3 regions of the Glutamicibacter sp. BW80 genome follow, and region 2 is predicted to be linked to each of the others. Evidence: riboswitches for the same ligand, from Rfam matches in the RefSeq annotation. Region 2 holds a riboswitch; each other region holds the start of a gene.
What was found. Region 2 has a riboswitch for S-adenosylmethionine ahead of CIK76_RS18415 (hypothetical protein). Riboswitches for the same ligand answer to the same signal wherever they lie in the genome.
Positions count from the first base shown of each region.

Region 1: it holds a riboswitch for S-adenosylmethionine, as region 2 does, so the genes downstream of both, CIK76_RS00605 (flavin reductase family protein) here and CIK76_RS18415 (hypothetical protein) in region 2, are expected to answer to the same signal.
Region 3: it holds a riboswitch for S-adenosylmethionine, as region 2 does, so the genes downstream of both, CIK76_RS00045 (acyl-CoA dehydrogenase family protein) here and CIK76_RS18415 (hypothetical protein) in region 2, are expected to answer to the same signal.

Region 1 covers NZ_NRGV01000001.1:133,484-136,755, forward strand. Annotated here, with positions in the region: gene dnaB (replicative DNA helicase) at 1-436, opposite strand, end outside; gene CIK76_RS00605 (flavin reductase family protein) at 1,091-1,591, opposite strand; SAM riboswitch class IV at 1,698-1,814, opposite strand; gene CIK76_RS00610 (PQQ-dependent sugar dehydrogenase) at 2,048-3,169, shown strand.
Region 2 covers NZ_NRGV01000075.1:115,936-119,207, reverse strand. Annotated here, with positions in the region: gene CIK76_RS18420 (VIT1/CCC1 family protein) at 1-1,090, opposite strand, end outside; gene CIK76_RS18415 (hypothetical protein) at 1,153-1,419, opposite strand; SAM riboswitch class IV at 1,438-1,550, opposite strand; gene CIK76_RS18410 (DinB family protein) at 2,023-2,610, opposite strand; gene CIK76_RS18405 (helix-turn-helix domain-containing protein) at 2,826-3,272, shown strand, end outside.
Region 3 covers NZ_NRGV01000001.1:6,245-9,516, reverse strand. Annotated here, with positions in the region: gene CIK76_RS00055 (GntP family permease) at 1-652, shown strand, start outside; gene CIK76_RS00050 (SdpI family protein) at 728-1,102, opposite strand; SAM riboswitch class I at 1,319-1,409, shown strand; gene CIK76_RS00045 (acyl-CoA dehydrogenase family protein) at 1,464-2,690, shown strand; gene CIK76_RS00040 (acyl-CoA dehydrogenase family protein) at 2,723-3,272, shown strand, end outside.

The sequences.
Region 1 (3,272 bases), on a different contig from region 2:
CGTCAACCTCACCATCGGGCGAATAGCCCATCTGGACGATCCGGGTCCCGGCATCGACCAGGCGGCGCAATACGGCGCGTTCGCGCACGATTTCGGCGTAGTAGCCGGCGTTCGCGGCGGTGGGCACCTGCTGGATGAGGTTGTGCAGATAGGCGGCGCCACCCACGCGGGCGATCTCGCTGCGCTTGGTGAGCAGATCGGAGACCGTCACGGCATCGGCTGGTTCGCCTCGTCCGTAGAGATCGATGATTGCGTCAAAAATGGATTCATGGGCCGGGCGATAGAAATCTGTTCCGCGCAGCGCCTCGACCACGTCGGCGATCGCATCCTTCGACAGCATCATGCCGCCAAGAACCGACATTTCGGCAGGAATATCCTGCGGCGGGGTGCGACCCGCTTCCGAACCCTGACTCTCGTAGACCGGCTCCGCGCTCATAACTGACACTTCCATCCCCTATTGACCCTCTGGGAAATACCCTTGTGCCATGATGGCAACACTCAAGCATGTCACCGCCAACCGACGTTATCGTGTCGGCGGTACCTGTGGATATATCAGTCCCAAAGCCAACAGTAGGTCTCTTATCCATAGCCGCAAACTCTGTTATCCACAAGATCTGTGGATAATCCCCCTCTAGCTGTGGATGACCCTGTGTGCGACTTGGGGAGAAGCTTGTGGATTACCCCACTTAAGTTGTGCTAATGACTATCTGACTTGGAGTTTGTTGTTTGCACACCTGTGGATAGAAAGTTAATTTCTTTGTAGAGTCAACCTTCGCAAATGACGTTATCCACAGCATAACTCGCGGGATTCCGGTGTATTCAACCTGCTGCACCGACTTATCAACGTACCATCCACAGAGGTGTGGATAGTTTTGTGGAAAGAATCTTCGTGAAGAACGCGGTAGTCACCGCTCCAAAAAGCTACTGAAACGTAACTTCGAGGCGAGTAATCCACAATTCGATGCAGAGCACCCCTCTGCGGTCATATGAACTTAACGCGCCCGCGCGGTCCGAGCCCGCCGGGCCAGTTAAACGACTGCGCGCCACATGTCAGCGAAAATGACAGGTGGCGCGAAGCGACGACAACTATTTAGACGAGTTCCGGGACTGGTAACGAGTGAAATCGTGAATCATGGAAAATCGACGGTAAATGCTCGGCGACCTTATGGCCATGGACCTGCAACAGGATGACCCAATGGTCTCCGGCCTCAACCTCACTGTAGATCGTCGTGTCGAGCCACAGCGTTGAGTCATGGATGAACAACGAGCCGTCGTCGCTGGTGTGGGTGTCCACACCGCGGAATCGATCTCCGCTCTTGGAAGCGATCTGCCTGCAGACCCCTTCATTGCGCTCGCTGAGCACCGAAACGCCGATTCGATTTGCGTCCCGCAGCTTCGGCCAAGTGTTCGAGGTTTTCTGCACGGCAAACATCACCAACGCCGGTTCCAAGGAAACCCCTACGGTGAATGAGGAGGCGACGATTCCCGTCTTTTCCCCGTTGACTTCGGCGCACAGAGTGGCAATTCCCGATGGGTGCTGGGCGAAAACCTTGCGCAGCGTCAGTGCGTCAAGTTCTTGATTCAAAGACATGCCTTGACTTCCTTTGCTTCATGCCCACCGGTACGGCGACGGTCGGCGGCAGGCTAAAGCAGCTTTGACTTGCTCTTACCCGCCGTCGAAGGTTTAACGCCTCGATGTGCGGTACTTGTATCGTGCGGTGTTGCGCGACACCGAATCTTCACCTGGAGCACCCCGCTACCGTATAGAGGGTTGCCGGCCAGCTAGCCAGGGCCTTTAGCTGACGCTCATGATTCTGATTAAAACGATATTGGCCTAAGCTCCCGCGCGTCAAACAAATTGCTTCGCAAATCGAAATATTCAACCCAAAATTCGATGAGCCACAAGTATTCGAGGGTCCATCGGAAATTTATTCAATCACCGGAGGGTTCGGATGCGGCTGCGCGGCCCGCTGATACCGCTCCCCTTCGGTGCGATACGAAGCGCCCAGCCTCTTGCATAGCGAACGGATCTTGCTAGCCTGAAACCATGCGGCCTCGAATAGCTGGTAATCCGAAGATCACGGTTTTCCTTGGAATTCTCGCCTGCGCCGCGATGCTCACCGGATGCGCCGCCGAAGCACCGCGTTCCCCCGGCGCCACGTCAAGCAGCAGGGCAGTCGATACCAAGTCGCCCGAACCGCGAAGGATCGCAGCCGAGCTAGCCGCCCCCTGGTCCATGGTCTTCGCCGAAAATACGCTGATCGTTTCAGAACGCGATTCGGGGCGGATCGTGGAAATAGATTCAGCGGGCACTGCCCGGCAAATCATCCGCTTGGACGACGTAGTTCATGGTGGCGAAGGCGGACTGCTTGGGCTGGCCTTTCAACAGCCCTACCTTTTCGCCTACTCCACCGCAGAAGACGGCAACCGCATCCAGCGATTCGAACTTTCCGGCGACAGCGGTGCGCTCGCGCTGAGTCATCCGCGGACGATCCTGTCCGAATTGCCATCGGCAGGAATTCACAACGGGGGGCGTCTAGCCATCGGACCGGATTCGATGCTCTACGCGACCGTGGGAGACGCTGGAAATGAATCCTCGGCTCAAGATCTGGAAAGTCTAGGCGGAAAGATCCTGCGGCTGACCATTCAGGGCGAGGTCCCCGGCGACAACCCCTTCCCCGGTTCGCCGGTATTCAGTTTCGGCCATCGCAATCCACAAGGTATCGCTTGGGCTCCCGACGGAACCATGTATGCCAGCGAGTTTGGGCAGAACCGCTGGGATGAATTGAACATTATTGAGCCCGGAGCCAACTACGGCTGGCCGGCGCACGAAGGCATTGCGGAAGATCCCGAATACCGCGACCCGATCCAGCAATGGAGCACGCAGTCCGCGAGCCCCAGCGGCATCACCATTTACGACGGGGTCCTCTACATCGCCAACCTGCGCGGGGAGCGCCTGCGAACCGTGGAGCTGAGCACGCCTCACGATTCCACCGAGTTCCTCGTAGGTGACCATGGGCGCCTGCGGGACGTGAAGGTCAGCGAGACCGGCGAGCTCTGGGTGCTGACGAATAACACCGACGGTCGCGGCACCCCGCAAGAGGGTGACGACAGGATTCTCGGCATCTCCCCGGAGACGCTCATCGACCGAACTGCCACCCGGCGCTGAATTTCGGCCACTGAACGAATTGATACTGCGGTTCTTGGATTGAACCCGAGGTCCATGCCACCATGAAGGTCGCAAGTGCTTCAGCTCACAGGCGCAGGCTGAA
Region 2 (3,272 bases):
TGCCGAAAAGCAAGCCCAAGCAGTAGGTTACAGCGGCCGCACCCAAGCCAATGGCCAGCTGACGCACGCCACGTTTGAGCGGGGACGCACCGGATAGCAGGCCAACGACGCCGCCGGTGAGCAGCAACGCGATGCTGACCAAAGCGACCGCCACGCTCACCGCAGCTAGCCCGGTGAGCCCAAAGATGTAGGGCAGGATCGGAATGACTGCGCCCGAAGCAAAGAACATGAACGAAGAAATGGCGGCTCCCGGTGCCGAACCAAGCTCCTCATGTTCGCGTTCCAGTTCCGCGCTGCGAACTTCTGGATGGAGTGAGAAGGAGGGGTTGCAATCGCAGGTAAACAGCCCCATGCGTTCTGCCGCGCGGTGTTCGGCGTCCTCATTGTTCATGCCACGTGCTTTGTAGATCAACACCAATTCATTGGCGTCAAGATCGAGGTCACGGGCGGCAGAAAGCGTGACTTGGGTAGGGCGCGACGCGGTGAGAAGCTCACGTTGGGAACGGACTGACACGAATTCCCCGGCAGCCATGGACAGCGCGCCGGCCAGCAGGCCGGCAATTCCGGAGAAGAGCACGAGGGACGAGGCCACACCGGTGGCGCCGATGCCCATGACCAAGGCCAGATTCGAAACGAGCCCGTCATTTGCGCCGAACACCGCGGCTCGGAAGTTGCCGGACAGCCGGGATCTGCCGGCCGTAGCCAAAGCACGGATGACTTCCTCATGCACTTGCTCATCCGCGGCCATTTGCGGCGCGGCATCCTGATCGGTGGCGTAAGGAGAGTTGCCTTCGGCACGCTGGGCCAGCGCCAAGACAAACACCGAACCGAAATGCCGGGCCATGAAACGCAACATGGTGCGCCGCATCGACGGACGGACCGGGCGCACGTGTTCACCGAGCTTAGCGCGCCAGTAATTTTCGTGGCGTTCTTCCGCTTCGGCTAGCCCACGGAGAATCTGGCGTTCTTGTCCGGTGCGCTTTTCGGCCAGTTCACGGTAGATCGCACCTTCGGCGACCTCATCGGCCATGTACTGGCGCCAGCGGCGGATCTGCGCCTTGGATGGTTCGGGAATTGAGGTTGGGGCCATCACGGGGATGAGTCTCCTGCGGCAGAATTGGATCATTCACGGGCAGATGATCCGGGTTAGGTTCAACCCCCTAGTTTAGTGAGTGAGTCGAGCACTGGGAATTTGGCAAGACTAAATACCTTAGCGGCGCCAGGGTTTTGCCCTCGGGCTGCCACGAATACCGAAAGTTCCTCGCGCTGCCTGTCGAAGCTCGGCGGACCCACGGTTCTGGCTAGCAATCGGGTGAGCAGGTGCGGGTCGGTGACGTAGTAGCTGACCCAGACTCCGCGAAGCGGAAACTGCACCTGGCCGGTTTGCAGGTCAATAATGGGAAGGACGTTTGAAGCCATAACTATCGTGGACCCTTAAAAGAGCTCTTGCCCGTAGCCGGTTGGAGTACGGACCGCTTCTTCATCCGAACCACCCATGAACCTGGGGTTGGTGTGCGGCCAGTCGGAGCTTGGCGCCGCATCTCGTGAAGCAACACCACGATGCTACACCCGTGGGCTGTCCGGATGCGTAGTGAGACGTCATACTCGGCTCTCGCGGGCCTCATGGGAAGCAGAGCCGAGCACCGGGAGGTGCACGGACCGCGCCCACAAGAACCCTGCGCTTGGCGCAGGCGAAGGTCGCCGGGCGGGGATCTGGACATCGGGCACTACCGGTGGCTGGCCCGGTGACCGATCTCCGGCAAGTGGCTCCCCTCCCGACCCGCCGTCGATGCCGCCAGGCCTGCCCGAGCCGCGCGGGAGTATCGCTGCGCAATATGCCGCTCAGGTCCAACGCCTCTGGTCCGTTGGGACCAACGCCAGGCTACGGACCGGCAGTTTCACCAGGTGGTGCTCCTAGTCGCTGGGCTCGGTCAGGGCCATCCGAGCTAGCGCGAGCCTATGCGGCCTGTTAGAGGCGGTGCCCTGCCAGAGCTATGAGCAAGATTTGGCGAAGAATCGTTGTTAGGACTGCTCGGCGATTCGCTGCAGCGAGGAGCGTTGTTCCTTCCATTGCTCAGCGCTGAATCCAGGGATATTTCTCGCCTGTTCGCGCAGTCCTACCTGTCCGTCGAGAAGCTCTCGAACGATATCGAGATGCCCGGCATGCCGGGAGGTCTCCGCGATCATATGAACAATAAGATGCTCCACGGTGGTATGCCGATGCACGGACCACCAGGGGACCTCTGCCGGGGATTCTAAGTTCAATTCGTCAAGCGCGTGTTCGGCAAATGCGATGGATTTTCGGTACAACGCGAGAACATCTTCTACCGAGAAGCTGGCCGGAGGCAGGAAGTCGATCTGCGGTTCATCGCTTTGCAGTAGTTGAAGCACATGCCGATCGTTGGGCACACGACCTAGGCACTCGCCGAAATAACCGTATTCGGTGATTGCTAGGTGGTAGATGACACCAAGCATGTGGGTTCCGGTATCCGTCATGGGGCGGCGGGCCAACTCCTCGGAGAGTCCCTGGCACTTCCAGAGCACGGTGTTGCGGGCCTCGTTCAAGTAGGTCCGAAGCCTCTTGGAGGACGGATTGCCAGCGGTATCCATGTGCCGAGTCTAGTTTCTTGGCGATTGAATAAACAGCGCCGGCGCATTGAGGGATTGGTTGCTGACTTCAGGACTGAAGCGTGAGCTCGGCGCAGTTCTCGTTGCCTATTGGTAAACTGACGCAGTGTAGGAACCTGAACCGGATTGGTTTAGCGGAATTGTAGGCCGGGTGCTGCCAATCTAGGGCTGCGCCGGTGTCAAAATGGTGGGAGAGCATGAAAACACTGCCCGTAGAGCCCACCGGCTCGTCGATTAATATCGGTGCCCGTTTGCGTGGGGTACGCCAAACCCGACGAATGACCATCGACCAGGTGGCTGAAATGTCCGGACTGACCAAGGGGTTCTTGTCTCGCGTGGAGCGAGACTTGACTAGCCCGTCGGTATCGACATTGCTTAGGCTCTGCGAAGTATTGGGCTTAGAAGTCGGGCAGCTCTTCTCTGTACCTGAAACCAAATTGGTCAGGTTGGAGCACGCACCGCGAATCGCCTTGGGCGGTCAGGGGATCACCGAACAGCTGGTCACTCCCCGCGCCGAGACCCGGGTGCAGATGATTAGGGCAGAGGTCGCGCCGCAGGGCTCGGGGGAGGCCGAGCTGTATTCGGTGGATTGCAAGGTGGAAGTTCTGCACGTGATTTCCGGAGAATTTACCTTGGTTCTGCCC
Region 3 (3,272 bases), on a different contig from region 2:
CCTGCCGATCCTCGTTCCGCTGGTCTTGATCTGCGCGGCATCGATTGCCAAGCTTCCATCGCATCCCTTCGGCGAAGGCTCCGCGCTGGAAGCGCTGTCCTTCATCGGCACCCCGGTGATCGCGCTGATCTTCGGTTTGCTCGCCGCGACCTTGCTCCTGAACGGCAATAGGAAGCTTGCGGACTTCAATGAGCAGATGCATGAAGCCGTGCGCACCGCGGCACCCATCCTGCTCATTACCGGTGCCGGCGCAGCCTTTGGTGCTGTGCTGGCAGCCTCGGAGCTGACCACAATCCTCTCCGATTCGCTCAGCGGTCTGGGTCTCGGCTTGGCTGTGCCATTCCTGATCGCCGCGGCATTGAAATCTGCGCAGGGCTCGTCCACCGTGTCGATGGTGACCACCTCGGCGCTGGTCGCCCCGATGCTCGGTTCCCTCGGTCTGGACTCCGAACTGGGCATGGTGCTCAGTGTTCTGGCAGTTGGCGCCGGCGCGATGGTCGTCTCGCATGCCAACGATTCCTACTTCTGGGTGGTCTCCCAGCTCAGCCGCATCCCGGTCATCACGGCCTACAAGACCTTGAGCGTGGCCACCGCCATCCAGGGCACCGCGGCATTCCTGACTGTACTGGTTCTCGGAGCCGTACTGCTGTAGCAGCACGCTTTCCAAGAAAGAAACGGATCGCACCATCGGCAGATGGCGCGATCCGTTTCTTTAAGCAGTGCTGGATTAGCCGAGGCCAGCCGCATCGACGCCCCGCGCGGCTTTATTCGCTTTGGCAGTCGAGATCACCAGCAACGCGATGGCGGCCAAGTAGCCGGTCCCGGTTGCGGCGAAGGCGAAACCGAACTGGCCCAGCACGCAAAGGACTGCTGCACTGGCCAATGCCGCCCAGCCGGCCAAGGAGGCCACGGCAATTAGGGGCGCAGCCTGCTGATGCCCGGCAAGCCAGGCACCATCGCTGGCCAAAGTGTGGCGCGTCTTGATGCCGATCGACGCATTGCGAGCGAGCTTTCGGTCCCGTGCCATCGGGGCGAGGAACGCTGCCACCAACGTTATGCTCAGCAACCCGAACATGAAGGCAATGACGCCTGCTGGATCCACTTTCAACCTATTCTGCCGTTTTGCCGTGAACAGCCATCCTATGCGGTCGCATTTGAGTTCCCGAGTTCAAACTTCGTCATGCGAGGGTCATATGACGGCCGTTCCGCCACTGATCCGGCAGGCATGTAGCTCGAAGATGACGACTTCTGACCGACTGTTCCGCCGAGTTACATCCTTCTTCCATCTGCTCATGCCGCGGTGTTTCACTCGAAGTACCAACCATCCAGAGCGGCTAAGAGACCTGGCTCGACGACGCCGCAGCAAGCCTGCATTCCGCAGCTAGTGCTAACGCCAGGTTCGATGGATCAGCAGAAAGCAACTTTCTGCTTCCTTCGGAGCAAGACTCTAAGGGAGAACGAAAATGACCGCACTGAGCACGCAACTGCCCCGGGTTCCCTACACCGGGAGCGCAGACGAGGCCGAGCTCGCCCACTGGCGCGAGATCGCCGGCCAGGTCGCGGCCACACTGGCCGCCGATGCGCTGGAGCGCGACCGCAAAAACGAGCAGCCCTTCGCCGAGGTGCAGCTGCTGCGCGAAGCCGGTCTGCTGAACCTGCTGGTTCCGGCCGAATTCGGGGGAGCCGGAGCGCATTGGGCCACCGCCTTTGAAACCATCCGCATCCTGGCCGCGGCCGACGGGTCCATCTCCCAGCTGCTGGCCTACCACTACATCAACCAGTCCGGCATCGCCTTCTACGCTCCGGCCGAAACCCAGGCCGAGTGGTGGCAGCGCACCGTGGCCGGCGGCTGGCTCTGGGGCGATTCGGTGAATCCGGTGGACCCGCAGCTGACGCTCACCGCGGAGGGCGATGGCTTCCGCCTGAACGGTGCCAAGCGTTTCTCCACCGGCTCCGGAGTCGGCGAGGTGATCGTCGTGAACGCCGAGGTCTCCGGAGGAACGCGCCACGGCGAAGTGCTGGCCTTTGTCCTCCCGCGCGACCGGGAAGGACTGGAAATCGTTGATGACTGGGATTACCTGGGCCAGCGCTTGAGTGCCTCGAACTCGCTGAAGTACCACAACGTGCGCATCGAGGCCGCCGATCTGCTCGGGGCGGTAACCGACGAGCCGGTGTCCACCCTGCTCACCCCCGGGATCCAGCTGGCCTTCGCGAACTTCTACCTGGGCATTGCCGAGGGCGCGTTGGCCCGCGGCAAGCAGATCCTGCTGGGCCGCAAGAACGCCTGGTTCCTCTCGGAGGCGGAGACCTACTCGCAGGACGTCGTCTTCCAGCGCACCGTGGGCGAGCTGAAGGCGCGCACCGCCGCGGTGGCCGCCCTGACCGAGAAGCTCGGCCGCAAGTTCGATGCGCTGCTGGCCAAGGCCGGGAATGTCACCCAGCCTGAACGCGCAGCGCTGGCGGTGGAAATCGCCGAAGCCAAGGTGGTCTCCACCGAGATCGGCGTGGAGGTCGCCAACCGCATCTTCGAGGTCACCGGTTCCTCCTCGACGCAGAATGATGTGGGCCTGGATCTGTTCTGGCGCAATGTGCGCACCCACTCGCTGCATGACCCGGTGGACTACAAGAAGATCGAGGTCGGCGCGTACTTCCTGCGCGGGGAAACCCAGCCGCTCTCGCTCTACACCTAAACCTCACCCCACCCACGGATTGGACCGAACTGATGACTGCACTTGCCATCTCGCGCAATCGCCTTGCCCAACTCAAGGAACGCTTCGCCCCGCACTTTGCAAAGATCGCCGACGGCGCCGCCCAACGCGACCGGAGCGGAGAGCTGCCGCACCAGCAGGTGGCCGAGCTGGCCGCCGCCGGCTTCAGCGCATTGCGCGTCCCGGTCTCCCACGGCGGGGCAGGGGCCACCCTGGCCGAGCTCTTCGAATTGCTCGTGGAGTTGGCCGCCGCGGACTCCAGCATCGCTCAGGCCTTGCGCGCGCACTTCGCCTTCGTTGAGGACCGCCTGGTCGCCGCTCCGGGGCCGGGCCGCGACAAATGGCTGGCCCGCTTCGCCGCGGGGGAGCTGGTGGGGAACTCCTGGACCGAGATCGGCACCGTGAAGGTCGGCGAGGTGATCACCAAGGTCACTCCGGATGGCGCAGGAGGGTTCCTGGTCAACGGCACCAAGTACTATTCCACCGGCTCGATCTTCGCCGACTGGCTGGATACCTACGCCGAACGCACCGATACCGGCAAGCGCGTGATCGCCGCGGTCAACC